DNA from 4 places in the Halomonas sp. CnH100-B genome. Region 4 is predicted to be linked to each of the others. Evidence: predicted binding sites of a transcription regulator. Region 4 holds the regulator's gene; each other region holds the start of a gene.
The links. Region 4 encodes sigma-54, which starts transcription at its own class of promoters, with help from an activator protein. Its sites were predicted from a motif close to TGGCACNNNNNTTGCTNT; they were not measured.
Positions count from the first base shown of each region.

Region 1: a site for sigma-54 is predicted at 1,961-1,978, ahead of NH398_RS00080 (HAD-IIB family hydrolase). Genes of this name have one in related genera too.
Region 2: a site for sigma-54 is predicted at 1,826-1,843, ahead of glnA (glutamate--ammonia ligase). Genes of this name have one in related genera too.
Region 3: a site for sigma-54 is predicted at 2,525-2,542, ahead of amt (ammonium transporter). Genes of this name have one in related genera too.

Region 1 is NZ_JAMXRX010000001.1:15,943-20,413, forward strand. Features, by position in the region: gene NH398_RS00070 (hypothetical protein) at 1-465, opposite strand, end outside; gene NH398_RS00075 (OmpA family protein) at 627-1,658, shown strand; gene NH398_RS00080 (HAD-IIB family hydrolase) at 2,039-2,989, shown strand; gene NH398_RS00085 (glycosyl transferase) at 3,008-4,228, shown strand; gene NH398_RS00090 (methyl-accepting chemotaxis protein) at 4,281-4,471, opposite strand, start outside.
Region 2 is NZ_JAMXRX010000007.1:128,479-132,949, forward strand. Features, by position in the region: gene NH398_RS15605 (DUF4124 domain-containing protein) at 1-50, opposite strand, end outside; gene glnA (glutamate--ammonia ligase) at 176-1,582, opposite strand; gene NH398_RS15615 (hypothetical protein) at 2,139-2,732, shown strand; gene NH398_RS15620 (acyltransferase family protein) at 2,779-3,804, opposite strand; gene NH398_RS15625 (alpha/beta hydrolase-fold protein) at 3,957-4,471, shown strand, end outside.
Region 3 is NZ_JAMXRX010000001.1:607,673-612,143, forward strand. Features, by position in the region: gene amt (ammonium transporter) at 1-2,385, opposite strand, end outside; gene NH398_RS02725 (FAD-dependent oxidoreductase) at 2,721-3,962, shown strand; gene NH398_RS02730 (putative motility protein) at 4,065-4,274, shown strand.
Region 4 is NZ_JAMXRX010000001.1:275,872-280,342, forward strand. Features, by position in the region: gene rapZ (RNase adapter RapZ) at 1-131, opposite strand, end outside; gene ptsN (PTS IIA-like nitrogen regulatory protein PtsN) at 189-656, opposite strand; gene raiA (ribosome-associated translation inhibitor RaiA) at 661-969, opposite strand; gene NH398_RS01145 (RNA polymerase factor sigma-54) at 1,067-2,482, opposite strand; gene lptB (LPS export ABC transporter ATP-binding protein) at 2,588-3,346, opposite strand; gene lptA (lipopolysaccharide transport periplasmic protein LptA) at 3,358-3,852, opposite strand; gene lptC (LPS export ABC transporter periplasmic protein LptC) at 3,849-4,433, opposite strand; gene NH398_RS01165 (HAD hydrolase family protein) at 4,433-4,471, opposite strand, start outside.

The sequences.
Region 1 (4,471 bases), 260 kb from region 4:
GGCCACCGCGATGCCACTCGCCAAGGCGGTGTAAGCGCCGAAGGGGGGGCGCGTATAGCCGCGATCCCGGTGTTCGACCACTTCCACGTCGATTTGGATGGTGGCGCCGTTAGCGCGAGGCTGAGTCGTCACGCTGCCACCACCGGATACTAGCTCGCTGGTCAACAGTGTTCTAAAACCACGCTCGAATTCCCCGCCGCTGTAATATGAGCCGTACTGCTCATGTTCCGGCGCCGCAATGTGTAGGTCACGAAAGCGCACCCGCTCGCTGGATAGGATGCCGGCGGCTTCATGCTGAGCAAGCACTTCCCAGTGCTGGGCGGCCTGCATTTTTTGCTGTTCCGTATAGGGGTATGTTGTGGCAATGGGGGCCTGAGAAGTGCTGGCGTAAAAACAGCCGCTGAGCATCAGGCTCGCAAGTCCCAGGCCAACGGGGCGTAAAAAATCGACAATGGGGTGTGACATAGGACGAGTGCGCACCTGGTAGTTCCTTATCGCTACTAATCGGCTTTTTGATAGACTAGTTTGCCATGCTTAGCATAGATCGGCCACGAGGTTAGAAACTTGAATGAGTAATCACTCCCATGCTTGAGGACCACCGCAGCGGCCCACGTCATGACTCCCTAATGTCGACGTATCCTGAGGACGATAGCAACAGCGGCTGGATGATCAGCTATATCGACATTATGACGCTGCTGGTCGCCCTATTCGTCATCATTATTGCGGCTGCCGGAGTCACAAGCCCCGACTGGACCCCCGATGACGCGGAAGTGGACACGAGCACAGGCTTGGCGACACCGCTGGAAGTGCCGCTGCCTGCCTTACTGGATGAGCGTCGTCCACCGCGCTCCCCAATGCCAGTGGTGGTGCCAGGTGAGCTCAGCCCCATGGCGATCAGCGCCGCCTTGGGCGTGGCAGGGCTGCCCCCGCAGGCCGAGGTGGTGCCCAGCGTGCCGCCGTTACTGGCGTTGCCGGAAGAGGCGGTGAACTCTGCATCACCATCAGAGCCTGCGCGGGTAGTGTCGGTCACCGACACCCTGCAAGCCGCGTTGGCGTCTGCACCTTCGTCGTCAACGCCGAGGCTGCCCACGCCTCTGGTGCAGGAAGAGGATCCGCCAGCGCCGCTTCCCTTGGCGGATTACATGGTACTTCTCACGGATCGCCCCCCCGTGAATGTACAAGAGATCAGCGACGGGGCCATCAGTAGCGCTCTAGCACTCACGGAAAACTTGGCCGAGCGGGTAGAGGCGTCCCCCTACTTGCCCAACTTGGAGGGTGTCGAAGTCTCCCGGGTGGCCGAAGGGATCAGCCTACGCGTGCAGGACAGGCTGCTTTTCCCCTCGGCGACGGCAGAGCTGACACAAGGCGGCTCATCGCTGGTAGGTAGCCTGCTGGAGACGATTCAGCGCTATGACGGTGAAGTGTGGGTTGAGGGCCACTCCGATAGCCAGACCATTAATACCCCAGAGTTCTCCTCGAACTGGGCGCTCTCTAGCGCCCGTGCGATTGCCATTGTCGAAGCCTTGGAAGCGGCCGGTGTTGCGCCAGAGCGGCTGCGGGCCGTGGGGCTAGCGGCGACGCAGCCGTTGGAAGATAACAGCACGGCAGAAGGGCGGGCACGCAATCGCCGCGTCGAGGTAGTGATTCACGTGGAGTAGCAGTGTGGTCAAAAAAAGCCCGCCGGGGGAGGCGGGCATGAAAGGGCTTGGCTCACTGCAGCCCACTGACATCAGGTGAGGGGGTGTACAAGGTTGTCAGTGGGTACAATTCGAGTATAGCTATTTGTGAGCGTTTGCCAAGGCTTTGTGCAATTTTTTTGCAGATGTCTTCCGGCGCCGTTTTATTACGGGCCTCTTCCCGCACTGTACTGGTGCACTTTAGGTGCCCTGTTTTGGTGCTTGCCGTCGTTATGGCACCGTGATTTTTTTCAAGCGTTTGATTTTTATTGTCTAAATGCTATTGGCATGCATTCTGCTTTATTGCTTATCTAAGAACGACGTCCGCGTAACGGCTTTCAAGAACGCAATAAGGTGGTGTCATGACCGAACACACCCACACGACAGTCGCCCACTCTGAGGGGGCGAGCCTTACCCAGCAGCCGCCAGGAAGCCCCGACCCGGCCCTTCAGCCGCGCTTGGTGGTCACCGACTTAGATGGGTCGCTGCTCGATCACCACAGTTACGACTTCTCTCCTGCCGCGCCTTGGTTGGCTCGCCTAAAACAGCTGGGCGTGCCCGTGATCCCAGTCACCAGTAAAACCCGTGCCGAACTGATCTCCCTGCGTGAAGCGCTAGGCCTGACGGCGACGCCGTTCGTGGCGGAAAACGGTGCCGTGATCGGCCTGCCCCCGGGCTGGTGTCACGCCCGGTTAGATCGCCCTGGCAGCGGGCTGGACGGCGTGGTCGTGAAACACACCGGTGTGGACGTGGGGTTTATCCGTGCACGGCTGAACGTCTGGCGCAAGCGTTTGGGTGTGCGCTTTACCCGGATGAGCGAACTGGATATGGCGGCTGTGATGTCGCTCACCGGTTTAGATGAAGCCCGCGCCAAAGCGGCCCGGCAGCGTGAAGGCAGCGAGCCGCTTATCTGGGAAGACGACGAGGTTGCGCTGGCCAATTTCCGGTTAGCGCTGGAAGGCGATGGCTTGATGCTCACCCAAGGCGGACGCTTTTGGCATGTGATGGGCAAAGCCTCTGATAAAGGCAGTGCCGTTGACTGGCTCATCAAGCGATTTACCGCGTTGCGTGGCCGTGAGCCGCTCTCATTAGGACTAGGTGACGGCCCGAACGATATATCCATGCTCGATGCCGTCGATCAGGCCGTCGTGATCAAAGGGTGCCACGACTTGACCGTCACGCCGACGAATACAGCGCTATATCGCACTCAGGAAACCGGGCCAACAGGCTGGGCCGAGGGGGTGGCCCACTGGTGGGGGCGAGACGACCGCCGATTAGCGGCGGCACCTACCCAAGCGTCCGTTACGGCCTAATCAACGAGGGATCAGCGTATGAGTGATTTTCATCAGAATGGCGTCATTACCGATTTCCACAACCTCACTCGCCGTCCGGTGGAGGCGCTAGAGCAGGAGCTAGGCCAGTTTGCCAAGCGTCGTCCGATGGGGTTGATACTCCCGTCGCTATTTTCCGAGTTGGAAGGCCCAGCGCTTTCGGCCATTGTCGATGAGCTGGTGAAAGTGCCTTATCTCAATGAGATTGTGATCGGCCTGGACCGGGCAGACCGCGAGCAATTCCTATATGCCCGCGAATTCTTCTCTCGTCTTCCCCAGCACACCCGCATTCTATGGAACGACGGTCCACGCCTGCGTGAGCTAGACGCCGAGCTGGAAAGCCACGGTTTAGGGGCCTTAGAGCCCGGCAAAGGGCGCAACGTGTGGTATTGCGCAGGATACGTGCTGGCCTCTGGCCGCTCGTCGGTGGTTGGCCTGCATGACTGCGATATTCTGACCTATGACCGTAGCCTGCTGGCGCGGCTCATGTATCCCGTGGCTCACCCACGGTTCAATTACAGTTTCTGCAAAGGCTATTACCCCCGCATTGCCGAAGGAAAGCTCAACGGCCGGGTGTCTCGGCTGATGGTGACGCCGCTGCTGAGAGCGCTCAAAACCGTGTGCGGGCCGCTACCCTATTTGGACTATTTAGATAGCTTCCGTTATCCGCTCTCTGGTGAGTTTGCGATGCGCAGCGATGTGCTGGAAGGCATTCGTATCCCCGCCGACTGGGGCCTGGAGATCGGGGTGTTGTCTGAACTGCAGCGTAACTACTCCCACCGCCAGCTGTGTCAGGTCGATATTGCCGATGCCTACGACCACAAACACCAGCCCGTTAGCGAGGATGATGCCAACGGCGGCCTGAATCGCATGAGTCTGGATATCGCCAAAGCGCTGTACCGCAAACTAGCCACCCAAGGCGTGAGCTTCAGCAGTGAAGATTTCCGCACGCTAAAAGCGACGTACTACCGTCTAGCACTCGATTTGATCGAAGCCTACGACCACGACGCCACCATGAATGGCCTGAGTTTGGATCGCCACTGTGAAGAGCAGGCGGTGGAGCTGTTTGCCAGCAATCTGCTGGAAGCAGGCAATCTGTTCTTGGATAACCCCCGCGAACGGCCGTTCATTCCTAGCTGGAACCGGGTACAGGCCGCCGTACCCGATATACTGGCGCGAATGCACGAAGCAGTAGAGTTGGATAACCAGGGCAAGGTGTAGCTGGGAAATAAGGTGAGCAAGCCCCCGCCTGGTTGGGCGGGGGCTATGACTATTAGAAGTCGCTGAAGGAAGAGGGTTGGGCTGCGGGCGCGGCAATGACAGGCTGGTGGATTTCTTTGTTCAACTTGAAGTTAGTCACCAAGTGGCGAAGCTGGGTGCTTAGCTGCGCTAGCTGCTGGGTCGCGTGGTTACTCTGCTGTACCAGTCCCGCGTTTTGCTGGGTCATTTGATCCATCTGCGTCA
Region 2 (4,471 bases), on a different contig from region 4:
AGGCACAGTAGAAGCACCGCCGCTGTGGATAAACCTATTCTGTTTTGCAAACGTCGTCTGCTTATCATTACTAGCCCCTGCGTATTTCGCTTCCATAAAAAAACCCCGCCGAGGCGGGGTTTTCTGGCTAATCACACCGCAAGGGTGATTTTAGCACCGTCATTAAAGACCGTTCTTAGCAAGAGTAGTACATGTCGAACTCAATCGGGTGAGTCGTCATGCGGATACGCTCGACGTCTTCCATCTTCAGTTCGATGTAGGCATCAATCATGTCGTCGGTGAACACGCCACCTTCGGTCAGGAACGCACGGTCAGCATCGAGTGCTTCCAGCGCTTGATCCAGGCTGTTGGCTACGGTCGGTACAGACTTGCCTTCTTCCGGCGGCAGGTCGTACAGGTTCTTATCCATGGCATCGCCAGGATGGATCTTGTTCTTGATACCGTCGATACCCGCCATCAGCATCGCTGCAAACGCCAAGTAGGGGTTGGCAGTCGGATCAGGGAAGCGAGTCTCGACACGCTTGCCTTTCGGGCTAGCGGTGTACGGAATACGAATAGACGCAGAGCGGTTACGGGCGCTGTAAGCCAGCATGACCGGTGCTTCGAAGCCCGGCACCAGACGCTTGTACGAGTTGGTAGAAGCGTTGGTGAAGGCGTTCAGGGCACGAGCGTGCTTGATGATACCGCCGATGTAGTACAGCGCCATTTCAGACAGGCCCGCGTACTCGTCACCCGCGAACTGGTTCTGGCCATCTTTCCAGAACGACTGGTGTACGTGCATACCCGAACCGTTGTCGCCTACCAGCGGCTTCGGCATGAAGGTAGCGGTTTTGCCGTAAGCGTGTGCCACGTTGTGGATCACGTACTTCATTTCCTGAACTTCGTCAGCTTTCTTCACCAGCGTGTTGAATTTAACGCCGATTTCGTTCTGACCCGCGTTAGCTACTTCGTGGTGGTGTACTTCCACGGTTTGGCCAATCGCTTCCAGGGTATTACACATCGCGCCACGGATATCGTGGAAGCTATCGACCGGGGGAACCGGGAAGTAGCCGCCTTTCACGCGCGGACGGTGGCCCAGGTTGCCACCTTCGACTTGGTTGCTGGTCGCCCATGCACCTTCATCAGAGGTGATTTTGTACATGGCGCCTTGGATGTCGGCTTTCCAGTGTACTTCGTCGAAGATGAAGAATTCCGGCTCCGGACCGAAGAAGGCCGTGTCGCCCAGACCGGTAGACTGCAGGTACGCTTCGGCACGCTTAGCGATGGAGCGCGGGTCGCGATCGTAGCCCTGCATGGTCGCCGGCTCGATGATGTCGCAACGCAGAATCAGGGTAGCGTCTTCGGTGAAGGGGTCCAAGAAACCGGTGCCGTCTTCCGGACGCAGGATCATGTCAGACTCGTTGATGCCCTTCCAACCGTTGATGGAAGAGCCATCGAACATCTGGCCATTTTCAAAAAACTCTTCGTTCACGTCACGTGCCGGTACGGTGACGTGCTGCTCTTTACCGCGCGTGTCGGTGAAACGCAGGTCTACCCACTTAACATCATGTTCTTCGATTAGCGCGAGAGTCTTGGCTGACATAGTGTCCTCCGGTATGAGCGTGGCTTAAAGCGTGTAACTGTAAGCTATCGATAAAAGTGTTATTCAACAAATCGTTCAACACGCAATTGCATGTGGCGCGTTTGTCTTTTTTGTTCGCTTAACGTTTGTCTGACGATGGATAACAAACCGCCCAGCGATCATTTCAGACCGGCTATCGTTGTAGCACGCCTGGAGGCGTCTGCCTACGCTTCAATAGCCGCTGATGAAACTATCTATGATTCATAAGCACAGAGCATGCCAACCCTGCACCATAATGGCCATAAAAAATAACAAGCCATTGTTTTTAAATACGAAAAATCACTAAACGTCTGCGTCTTAATGTGGCAACACATCGTCACGCTTCGCACGGAAAGGGCATCTCGTGTCTCATATGCACAAAAATAGTGCATATGAGACACAGAACGCACCAAATTGGTTAGAGGAGAGGCACTTGCACCTCCCTGTTGTTAAAAAAGTTTCTCTTGCTACGCAAAGAAACCCACATCTACAATAAATTACAATCGGAGATGCTTCATAACAAAAGGAAGCCGCGTGCATGGGTACGGTTTGCTTTATCGTAGACGCTTCAGTGACAGGAGCTTTGCTACCGCGCCACTTGCGCTCCATTCGCCAGTCCGGCCTGGCCGACCATGTGATGCCGATCATCGTCACCTGCGCGCAGGCGGATGAGCGGCTCACCGCCCTCGAACAGCGTTATCATGCCCACTGCCTGGTGACCCCCTCGCAAATGCTCGGCGCGCGCCTCAATCAAGCGGCTTATATCAGTCAAGCAGAGTGGCTGCTGATTGCGCTGCATAAAGAACCCATGGCGGCACAGCTTTGGTACCTGCTCTATCCGCAGCTCAACACGGCGATGGATGCACTGCTCATCAACGCGGCTACGCCCCGGTTTTCGGAGCGATTGCTGCTGCACTTTCTCAGTACGGCCGTGTCCGTACCGCCCTACATTGCCATTCGGCGCGCCTGGTTGGAGCGCATTGGTGGCTTCGATCCCGAGCTGGATGAGCCAGCCCTGCTCGATTTTTTACAGCGCCTTTACGCTTGCCCGACCCGGCTTAAAACCTTGAGCGGCGAATCGTTGGGGTTGGCCCGTGGCTCACCAAACAGCCAGTCATCCACCTCGCCCTAGCCTTTTCTGGTTCCGCGCCCGCCCTGTCACCTACCCTACCCTGCACTCATACCTTCAACCGCTTACCCAACAGCATGGCCCCCATCGTCGTGGTATTGGCCGCTTTGTTGAGCAAAATAGAGCCAACGCTGCCTACGACGATGAGCAGCACCGCGTAAACCACCAGCGGCAGTGTCGTCACGCCCACGAACGTATCGGTGAGCGTGAAAAACATCGGATGCGCCAGATAAATACCAAACGAGTAAGCATTGATATAGCGCACCCAGCCAGGCGCTCTGCGTCCTTTCAAGCCACGCATCAGCGCCAGGGTGAACAGCACGAAGAAGGGAATGACCCAGACTTCCTTCGATGAGAACGCCAGCCAATGCTCGAACGTGGCCAGCACGATTACGCCGACGAACAGGAAAAGCCAACGCGGTTGGGAAAGGAGTTGCAGCCATACGGGCCGCTCGACCAGCGTAGCCGAGGGCGTTAACGGGTAGTAACGCACCAGAACCAGGGCCAAAAAAAACAGATACACCCAGCCCAGCGGTGCCACCCAGAGCAAGTAGCCCGGCGGCTCGATCTCGAAGGCATAGGCCAAGCCCCAATACGCCATGCTCACCCAGCAGGCAGCCACCAGCCACGGTACCGGGTGATAGCGCCATAGCCGCCAGCGCGTGTACGCCCAGTACGCCGCATAGAACTGCATGGCGATAATCAAAAAGTAGCCATGCCACTCGGCGTAAAGAAAATAGACTTTGGCATTTTCCCAAAACCCCACGGCGTTCTCGCTTCCCGCCAGCTGCCACCATTGGGCCGTGGAGTAGATACTTCCGTACACCACATAGGGCAACATGACGTACTTCACCCGCTGCAGCAGAAAGCCTGGCGGCACCTGTTGATCGTATCGGACGGCAAAGACGAACACCGAAATGAACAGGAAAACCGGCGTGCCCAGCACCAGCGGTATGCGCATCAGGTCCGTGGCGACGTTATCCACACGCTGGTTGATATGATCAAGCCAATGGAATAGAAAGACGGCGACACAGCCGTAAGCGCGCAGCCAATAGATCTCCTCGATTTTTTGCATCGAACCTCCACCAAACCACCGCTGCTAAGCTGATGTATGGGCTTACGGCAATGAACACGCCGAGTTACACCGCTGTCCGACCCTTTAACCGACGGTAAATTCCTGGAGGCTTCGTGCGCAGACACTTTTCCCTCGCTCGCTTTATCCGCTGGATGAGCACGACGATCGGCGTGATGAGCGGGCTGATGCTCAGCGGCGCGACCCTGGCTGGCGACGTGGCCCGTGAACAGTTCTTCTCGCCCACCCTAGGGTACGACTATCCGTACACGGTCTATTTACCGGACGATTATGATCCACACGCCTCGATGCCCTATCCGGTGGTGTATCTACTGCATGGCTCGTTTGGTAACGAGCTCGACTGGGCCACCAAGGGGAACCTTCCCAACACCGCCGACCGGTTGATCGACGCGGGACATGTGCCCCCGGCCGTCTTCGTGATGCCCGGCAGCCGCAGCTGGTGGGTCGACGGATATAACGAAGCCGCCCGCAGCGCCTTTTTCAACGACCTGATGCCGCATATCGAGGCAACCTATCATGTCGGCACGACACGCCAGCAGCGCGGCGTCGCCGGACTCTCGGCCGGAGGGTATGGAGCCGTCAACTTCGCCCTCGAACGGCCGGAGCTGTTCGCCGCTGCGGCCGCCCTCAGCCCTGCCAGCTACGTTCC
Region 3 (4,471 bases), 330 kb from region 4:
GACCGCCTCACCAATGATCTTGGCTTTGTCCAGTGGGCAGTGGGGCAACACCAGGGCAAATTCATCCCCGCCCAATCGAGCCACGGTATCACTGTGGCGCACGTGGGCTTTCAGCTTCATGGAGACCTGACGAAGTAGTTCATCGCCTGCCAAATGGCCGCAGGTGTCGTTGACGATCTTGAATTGGTCCAGGTCTAAGTAGCAGAGCACATGATGGTACTCATCTTCCTGGGCGAGCAATTTGGTCAGCAGTGCCTCAAAGGCTCGCCGGTTCATTAGCCCCGTGAGGTTGTCGTGGGTTGCTTGATAATTGAGCTGCTCCGAGAGTTGCCGTGTCACACTGACGTCTTGAAACACCACTACTGCGCCCAGCGTGATGCCGCCTCGAGAACGAATGGGCGCGGCGCTATGCTGTATGGGAAAACGTTTGCCGTTGCGGTGCAGCAGCTGGCAGTGTTCACTGAAGTGCACGGCCCGATGCTGGGTGAGTACCTGCCGCGCCGGATTGCTGATGGGCTCGTCGCTTAGCTCATCACGAAGTGAGTAGATTGTCTGAATCGGTTTGTTGGTGGCGTCAGCAAGCGTCCACCCCGTGAGCCGTTCTGCCTCGGCATTAAGAAACGTCACACTGCCGCTGGCATCGCACGTGATGACACCATCGCCTATAGACGCTAGCGTGGTGCGTGCCAAATCTCGCTCCCGGTTCAACTGTTCTTGAAGCTGTTTACGCTCGGTGATGTCCCGGACCATGCCCGAGCACTCAGAAACAGAGCCCGCAGCGCCTTCACTTACTTGGATCTCTAAATAGCGGACTTGCTGGTCATGCAGACGCAGTTTGATTTCATGCTTTGCGCCAGGCGTGAGCAGCTTATTGGGCAGTAGCGTGTTGACAGGACGCCCGACCCACTGCTTCGCCTCCACGCCAAACAGTGCTTCTGCGCCTGGGTTCAGTCCCGTCAGCGTGCCGTCGGCTTGCCAGGTAACGACGCCATCACGAAGGTTACGCAGCATGACCTGGGTGTGTCCGACTGCACGTTCCAGCGCTGCCGAGACGCGATTATAACTAGCGGCGATTTCACCTACCTCGGTGAACGGGTCTGCCTCGATGCGCTGGTGCATGTCCCCCTGCCGTTCATGTTGACGCATGTGCTCGAGCAGCTGATGCAGCTCGTTTTTGGCGCCATGCTCTGCAAGGTTGAGCCCCATTTTTTCCGCGTTTTTCGAGACACGCAAAGGCAGGAAGCGGCGAGTGATGCTAAACAGCAGCCATGCAATCCCAAAACTCCACACACCGCAGGCCGCCACACCCAATAGCTGAATACCGAACTGATCGGCGCGACCGAGGGGGTGATCGAGGAGAGAGAGGTCAGCCAGCCATGGTAGGGCAAGCGTGCCCCAGATGCCGCTGACCAAATGCGCAGGAATCGCGCCCACCGCGTCATCGATCTGCTTCTTCAACAGCCATTCGTTGGCCAGCACCATGAGCACACCGCTCACGCCGCCCATGAGAAATGCCGTGGCCAATGAGAGCACATGGGCACCTGCCGTGACTGCCACCAAGCCAGCAATTGCGCCATTGATAGCGTACATCACATCGGCATAGCGCCGAACCCGCCAGCCCACTAGCATGGCCGATAAAATGCCCCCCACGGCGCCCAGCACGGTATTGGCAATAATTCCAGGCACCGAGCCATCCAGAGCGAGCGTGCTTCCACCATTGAAGCCAAACCAGCCAAGTACCATGAACAGCGCCCCAAGCATTGCCAGTGGCAAATTACCTGCTGGAAATGCAGTGGGTGGCTTATCGACTTGAAAACGTCCCCGGCGGGGGCCGATGACCAGTACCGCCGCGAGTGCCACCCAGCCGCCAACGCTGTGAACCACGGTCGCACCGGCAAAATCGATGAATCCAAGCGACGCCAGCCATCCCGGCGCGCCTCCTAACAAGCCGCCCCAGGCCCAGTGGCCAAAAACGGGGTAAATCAAGAGCGCAATCCAAAACGCGGTCCATAAATAGCCGAGGAACGGCATTCGTTCAGCGACGGCGCCGGCCACGATGGTCGCGGCGGTGGCACAAAACATCGCTTGGAAGATGAAAACGGTCATTAGCCAGGTGTCGGTCGATTCGAGCTGCCAACCAAACAGCGAGCTGCCCAACCATCCCGCTTGAGAGGCGCCAAACATCATGCCAAAGCCGGCTAGCCAGAAAACGCTGACGGCAATGGCAAAATCCGCTAGGTTTTTCATAGCGACGTTGATGGCGTTTTTCGTTCGTGTGGTGCCTGCCTCCAGGCAGAGAAACCCGGCTTGCATCACGAATACCAACGCGGCCGCCCAAAGCACCCAAAGCGTGTCGATCAGAGTGGTGTCAAAGCTATCGATCATGGGTGTGTTCCTTGTGTTGATTGGGTGCAATGCAGGCACTTAATTGGTGCAGGGAATCGCGAGATGCTGCCTGTAAATGCAGCGTTCGGCCTGCTGCGCAGCGAAACGTTGGATCTAACAAAACGGGCCTAATGATCATTAAGCAAATGTTATGCCGTGGCTAGCAAAGTCATCCTTTATTACGCTTTATGCGAGATAAAAAACTAAAAAAATGAGTTAAAACAGTGTTTGTGACTATGCAAAAGCGCTTTGATTGGTGATATTTTTCAATACGTTATCCGTGCTGCTGGCGGCATGAGGCGAATTGATTTTTAGAGCGATAGGAGTGCATCAAAATGGCGCGTCAAACGGTGGTGTTGGGGGCAGGTATGGTGGGTGTCAGTGTTGCTTGGCAGCTACAAAAACGTGGCTATCAAGTAACGCTGGTGGACCGCCGTCAGCCTGGACGAGAAACCTCGTTTGGCAACGCCGGTATCATTCAGCGTGAAGCGGTGAGGCCTTACCCCTTTCCTCGTGATATGAAGACTATCTTGAGCGTACTGCCAAACCGCCGTGTCGATATCCGTTATCGTCCCGCTGGAATGGTCAATGCGGCGTCACCGCTATTGAGCTATTGGCACCACTCCTCATCACGGCTGTATAAAAAAATCGTGCCTGAGTACGCCTCGTTGATTCAGCTCTGTTTAGAGGCGCATGGACCCATGATCGAAGCATCGGGGGCAGAGCATTTGGTGCGCAAAGAGGGTTGGCTGGAGATCTATCGTACCCAGGATAAGCTTGCCAAACGCGTCAAGGAGGCCGAGGAAGCGCGCGAGCTTTATGGCGTCGAATTCAGCGTGCTCGATCGCGCTGCGTTGAGTGAAAAGGAGCCCCAACTGGGCGATAAGATCATTGGTGCTATTCATTGGCTCGACCCATGGACGGTCGCCGATCCGGGTGGATTGGTGGCCGCCTATGCCGCCTCTTTTGAGGCCATGGGCGGAAACTTAGTGCAGGCGGATATTACGGGCGTCACTCAAATCGATGAGCGCTGGCGCGTGACGACCCAGGAATCGACGTTCGAAGCCGATGAAGTGGTCATGGCGCTCGGGCCTTGGGCGGGGCAATGGATGAAGCCGCTGGGTTATCACTTCCCGACGTTTGTGAAGCGCGGCTATCACATGCACTACGCGACCCAGCCAGGGGCGACATTGAATTATTGGCTGATGGATGCCGAGATTGGCTATTTGCTGGCACCCATGAATGCAGGCGTACGGCTGACCACCGGGGCTGAATTGGATCGCTTAGAATCGCCGGCCGATGAAGAGCAGCTGGGTGCCGCTGAAAACGTTGCGCGGACGATTTTTCCATTAGGTGAGCGCAAGGACAGTGCCGCCTGGAAAGGCGCACGCCCGTGTTTGCCAGACATGAAGCCGGTGATTGGCCCAGCGCCGCGTCATCCCGGCCTATGGCTCGCGTTCGGCCACGGTCACCAGGGTTTTACACTAGGCCCTGCGACCGGTCAGCTGCTTGCCGACATGATGGAACAGAAGCCAACCGCCATCGACATGACGCCGTTCCGTGCAGATCGATTTTAGACGGCTTGTCTCATTCCGTAACACAATGACAAGCGACAAACGTGGCCCCAGTGGTGTGGGTTTGCTACGCTAAGAGTGTCATTCAATAGACTGAGGTGCAGTATGGATGTAGCTGCAAGCAATGCAGTCAGTACGGCGCTGTATATGAATCAGGCGCAAACCGCTGAGCAAGCGCAGATGCAAATGTTCCGCGAAGCGCTGGACGTTCAAGCCGAGCAAATCACCGAAGTATTGGCATCTGCTGACACCGGCGCTCAGCCAAGCCTGGCACAAGAGGGCAGCGTCGGCACGCAGGTCAACACCTACGCCTGAGGCTCGTTCTTGGCTTGTATTGAGTCGCCCTCAAACGCCGACACTGTCGGCGTTTTTTTATGCGCGGAATAAGCCAATGGATGATTGCGTAGCACTGGCCTGACAACGCAGCGGCATGCACGCGGTGGTATGCCGTCGCAGCCGAGTTGCGTTACCATAGGCATACGACGCCGAGGGTTTGGCGCTACGTTTTAAGT
Region 4 (4,471 bases):
AGCTCATCGATCAGCGAGCCCAGCAGCATGGCAGGTAAGTTATCGATCGCATAATAGCCAAGATCCTCCAGCGCTTGTAAGGCGATAGATTTACCGGACCCCGAACGGCCGCTAATGATCACCAGTTGCATAGCGTCTCTCTTGGCGTATGAGCGTAGGAAATAAACAGTGATGGACGTGTGAGTATCTTACGCGGCCTGTTCGCGTATCTTGGCCGTCATCAGGGTCAATAGCTCTTTTTGACTGCTGGCTTTGCGTAACTGTTGACGGGTATTCGCATCGTTCATGATCGTCGCGACTTGCCCAAGCAGAGCGAGATGCGTGTCGTCCGCCTCTTCGGGTACGAGCAACACGAACACTAGATCGACGGGGTCGCCATCGATGGCATCGAAATCGACCGGCTCGGCAAGTTTCAAAAAGCCAGCGATGGGCGAGCTACAGTGCGGGCTACGTGCGTGGGGGATGGCAACGCCGTTGCCAATTCCCGTGCTGCCGAGACGCTCGCGTCCAATCAGGCGGCTAAACACTTCTTGGCTATCGAGGCTGGGTGTGTTTTGGGCGATGAAGGTGCTGAAAAACTCCAGCACCCGTTTTTTGCTGCCCCCGGGCACGTCGTAGAGCACGCGCTCCGGGGGGAGGATGGTTTCCAACGTCATTGAGTTAACGCACGCCTGCGCCCTGGGCGCGAGCTTGTGCTTTTTCCTTGTGTTTAACGAGTTGACGATCGATTTTGTCTGCGAGCGCATCGATAGCGGCATACATATCGTTATCGAGGGCTTCGGCATGAAGGTCGGCACCGGCGGCATGCAGCGTACAGGCTGCCTGCTGGCGTTCTTTCTCGACAGATAAGGTCACTTGCACCGTGGTGATGTTGTCATAGTGGCGTTCGACGCGTTCCAGCTTTTCGTTAACGTAGTCACGCAAGGCGTCAGTCAGTTCAACGTGATGACCAGTGATGTTTACTTGCATTGACGTGCTCCTTATCCATCGGGCTGTACTTCGATTGTAACCCTTTTTGCGCTATTGCAAAGCCCCTGCGTCGAGTTTGTCATGCCCTACCGTTTAACTAGCGTAAACGGCGGCGCTCACTGGACGAGGGAATACCCATTGACTCGCGATATTTCGCTACCGTACGCCGGGCAACGCTGATGCCTCCCTCCTCAAGGAGGGTCACCAGGCGACTATCGGAGAGCGGTTTACCCGACGGCTCCTCTTGTATCAGTTTTTTGATCCGTGCACGAATGGCGGTGCTGGAGTGGCTATCGCCGCCATCGTGGCTGCTGACTTGGCTCGAGAAGAAGTACTTCAACTCGAACACGCCTCGTGGCGTATGTATGAATTTCTGCGTCGTCACACGGGAGATCGTGGACTCGTGCATCTCCACGGCCTCGGCGATGTCGGCCAGGATCAGCGGTTTCATGGCCTCTTCGCCGTGCTCTAGAAAGCCGATCTGGCGGGCGATGATTTCACGACCTACTCGCAGAAGCGTGTCATTACGGCTGGAAAGGCTTTTGATCAGCCAGCGAGCTTCTTGGAGGTGCTCTTTCAAGAACTGGTTGTCTTGGCTCTTGTCGGCACGTTTGATCAAACTGGCGTAATCGGGCTGGATACGCAGGCGCGGCAGCGCCTCCGGGTTGAGCTCTAAGTGCCAGCCCTCGTTGTCATGGCGCACGACCAAATCGGGCGTGATATAGCTGTCGTCGGTCACGCCGTAGGCGCTGCCTGGGCGTGGGTCAAGGCTGCGAATTAAACGGATGACGTCGTCCAACTGCTCGTCATCCAGGCTCAGGCGGCGCTTGAGTAGCCGTAAATCGTCTTTGCCCAAGGCTTCGAGAAACTGACGCACCAAGCGTTTTGCGGGCATCAATAGCGGGGTGTCTTCAGGCAGCGCGGCCAGCTGAAGCATCAGGCACTCGCGCAGGTCGCGGGCAAACACGCCGGTGGGCTCGAACTGTTGTAAGCGCAACAGGGTGTTTTCTACTTCACGCTGGCTCAGGCTGTCGTGGCCTTGCGCCTTGAGGCCTTCGCGGATGTCGTTGAGCGGTTGAGTGAGATAGCCGTTGGCATCCAGTGCATCGATCAGGCTTTCGGCAATGGCATAGTCGCGGGGAGAGAAGTCGGTCATGGCCAATTGCCATAACAGATGGCCATGAAGGCTTTGGCCTGCGGCTTGGCGCTCGAAGTCGGGTCCTTCGCTGCTACCGCCCAAGCTACCCATGTCTTGGTAGGTGTCCGACCAGTCGCTGTCTACGGAGAGTTCGTTGGGAATGCTGTCCGACCACTCGGCCTCTTGAGGCTCGCTAACAGCCTGTTCGCCAAACTCATCCTCTTGTTCGAGCATGGGGTTAGCGTCCAGCGCTTGCTGAATTTCTTGACGGAGGTCCAGCGTGGAGAGCTGTAGCAGGGCAATGGCCTGCTGCAGCTGAGGTGTCATGGTCAGCTGTGTGCCGATACGCAATTGGAGAGAAGCTTTCATGACCATCTGAGAACCACTCGTTAATCAGAAAGCTCCACCCTAGAGCGAGTTATGACTCTGTGCAAGTGCAATAAGCATGCCACTAAAAGAAAAGTTTGGTCAGGCCAGAGTTTAGAGGCGGAAGTCTGCGCCTAGATAGACATCACGAACCTTCTGGTTATTGAGGATCTCCTGGGCGTTTCCACTGGCGATGATATGGCCGTCGCCAACGATGTAGGCAATGTCACAAATATCCAGGGTTTCGCGCACGTTATGGTCAGTGATCAAGACGCCGATGTGGCGTTTTTTCAGTGCGCGGATGATGGTTTTGATTTCACCCACTGAAATAGGGTCGACCCCGGCAAACGGCTCGTCGAGCAGAATGAATGCGGGCTCGGTAGCGAGTGAGCGAGCGATCTCCACTCGGCGGCGCTCGCCCCCTGAGAGGCTCATGCCCAGGTTGTCGCGAATGTGGGTAATATGGAAATCTTCGAGCAGTGACTCGAGGCGTGCTTCCCGAGCGCTACGGTCCAGCGCTTTGCGCGTCTCGAGAATCGCCATGATGTTATCGGCCACCGAGAGCTTGCGGAAAATGGAGGCTTCCTGGGGGAGGTAGCCAATCCCGGCCATGGCGCGCTCGTGCATGGGCGCATGGGTCAGGTCGACGTCGTCGATACCGACGCTACCGGCATCGGATTTGACCAGTCCAACGATCATGTAAAACGACGTGGTTTTACCCGCCCCGTTGGGCCCCAGCAGGCCGACGACGCTACCCTGAGCGATTTCCAGGTTGATATCTTTCACGACCCGACGGCGTTTGTAGCTCTTCGCTAGGTGATGGGCGTAGAGCGTTTTGACAGGTGCGGAATCTGCAGAGGTTGATGCTGCCACGTGGCCGCTCCCTATTGTTCGGGCTGAAGAGTCATGCGAATGCGCTGGTTGTCGCTACCGCTCACGTCGGAGCGTGCTTGCACCACTTCCTGGTCGATGAAGTACTCCAAACGCCCCCCTTGGAAACGGTCGCCTTGCTGGGTCAGTTCGGCTTGGTCGATCAGCTCGACACGGCGTTCGGCGACATGGTAAACGATACGACGCGCCCAGCCCTCCATGGGGGTTTCTTGATCTTCGAGCTGATTGCGCAGGTAGGCGCGCTCACCCGTGGCAATGGCGCGTGACAGCTCGCCTGCGTCGTTGCGCTGAATTTCGACGCGTTCGCCGCGCAGTTGCATCTCGCCCTGGCGAATGTCCACGTTGCCTGAGTAAACAGCGGTGCCAGCGCGCTGGTCGAGGTCCAGGCGGTCGGCTTCGACCTCGATGGGGGCTTGGCTTTGTGCCATGGCCGCCGTGGCGAGGGGTAGGGTTAACGTAAAGAGTGCAGTGCGGAGAGAGGCGTTCATCGCGACTCCTCAGGGTTACGAGTGGCAGGCGGGTGGACGCCGCGCACGTTATTGGTCAGGCGGACTTGGCTGTCATCGAGCCAAACGTCCATGCGGGAGGCTTCCATGCGCTGCGGCGGCTGCTGCAACAGCACGGGCGTATCGCTCCAGGCATGGCGCGTCACGCCATCGTAGTTTAATTGCTGCGTGTCGAGCTGCCAGCCCTCTTCGGGAGCCAGTAGCCGGGCAGACCCTCTTAGCGTCAGGGCCTGGGAATCGGTATTCAAGGTGCCGGTGTCTGCCGTGGCCAGCCACTCTCGCTGTTCGCTGTCGAACAGCGTCGCGCGCGGCGACATGACATCGGTCATGGCCGTTTGAGGCGTATGGACCAGTCGAGGCGTGACCAGCGACTGCTGGATAGCGCCTGTCTCGCCAAACAGGGTAATTTCGGCGTTCTCCAACACATGCCCAGGCTCCTGGGCACGGGCCTCCTGATCGATCTCACCCTCTTGCGGGCCGCGCGGGTCCAGCCAGACCAGCAGTCCGCCCAGGGCCACGACCATCGCCGTGATCCACACCCGTTTTCTGACTCTGAGACCCATCACGAGTGCCTGTGAAGATACGTGTCGAGCACGGCATC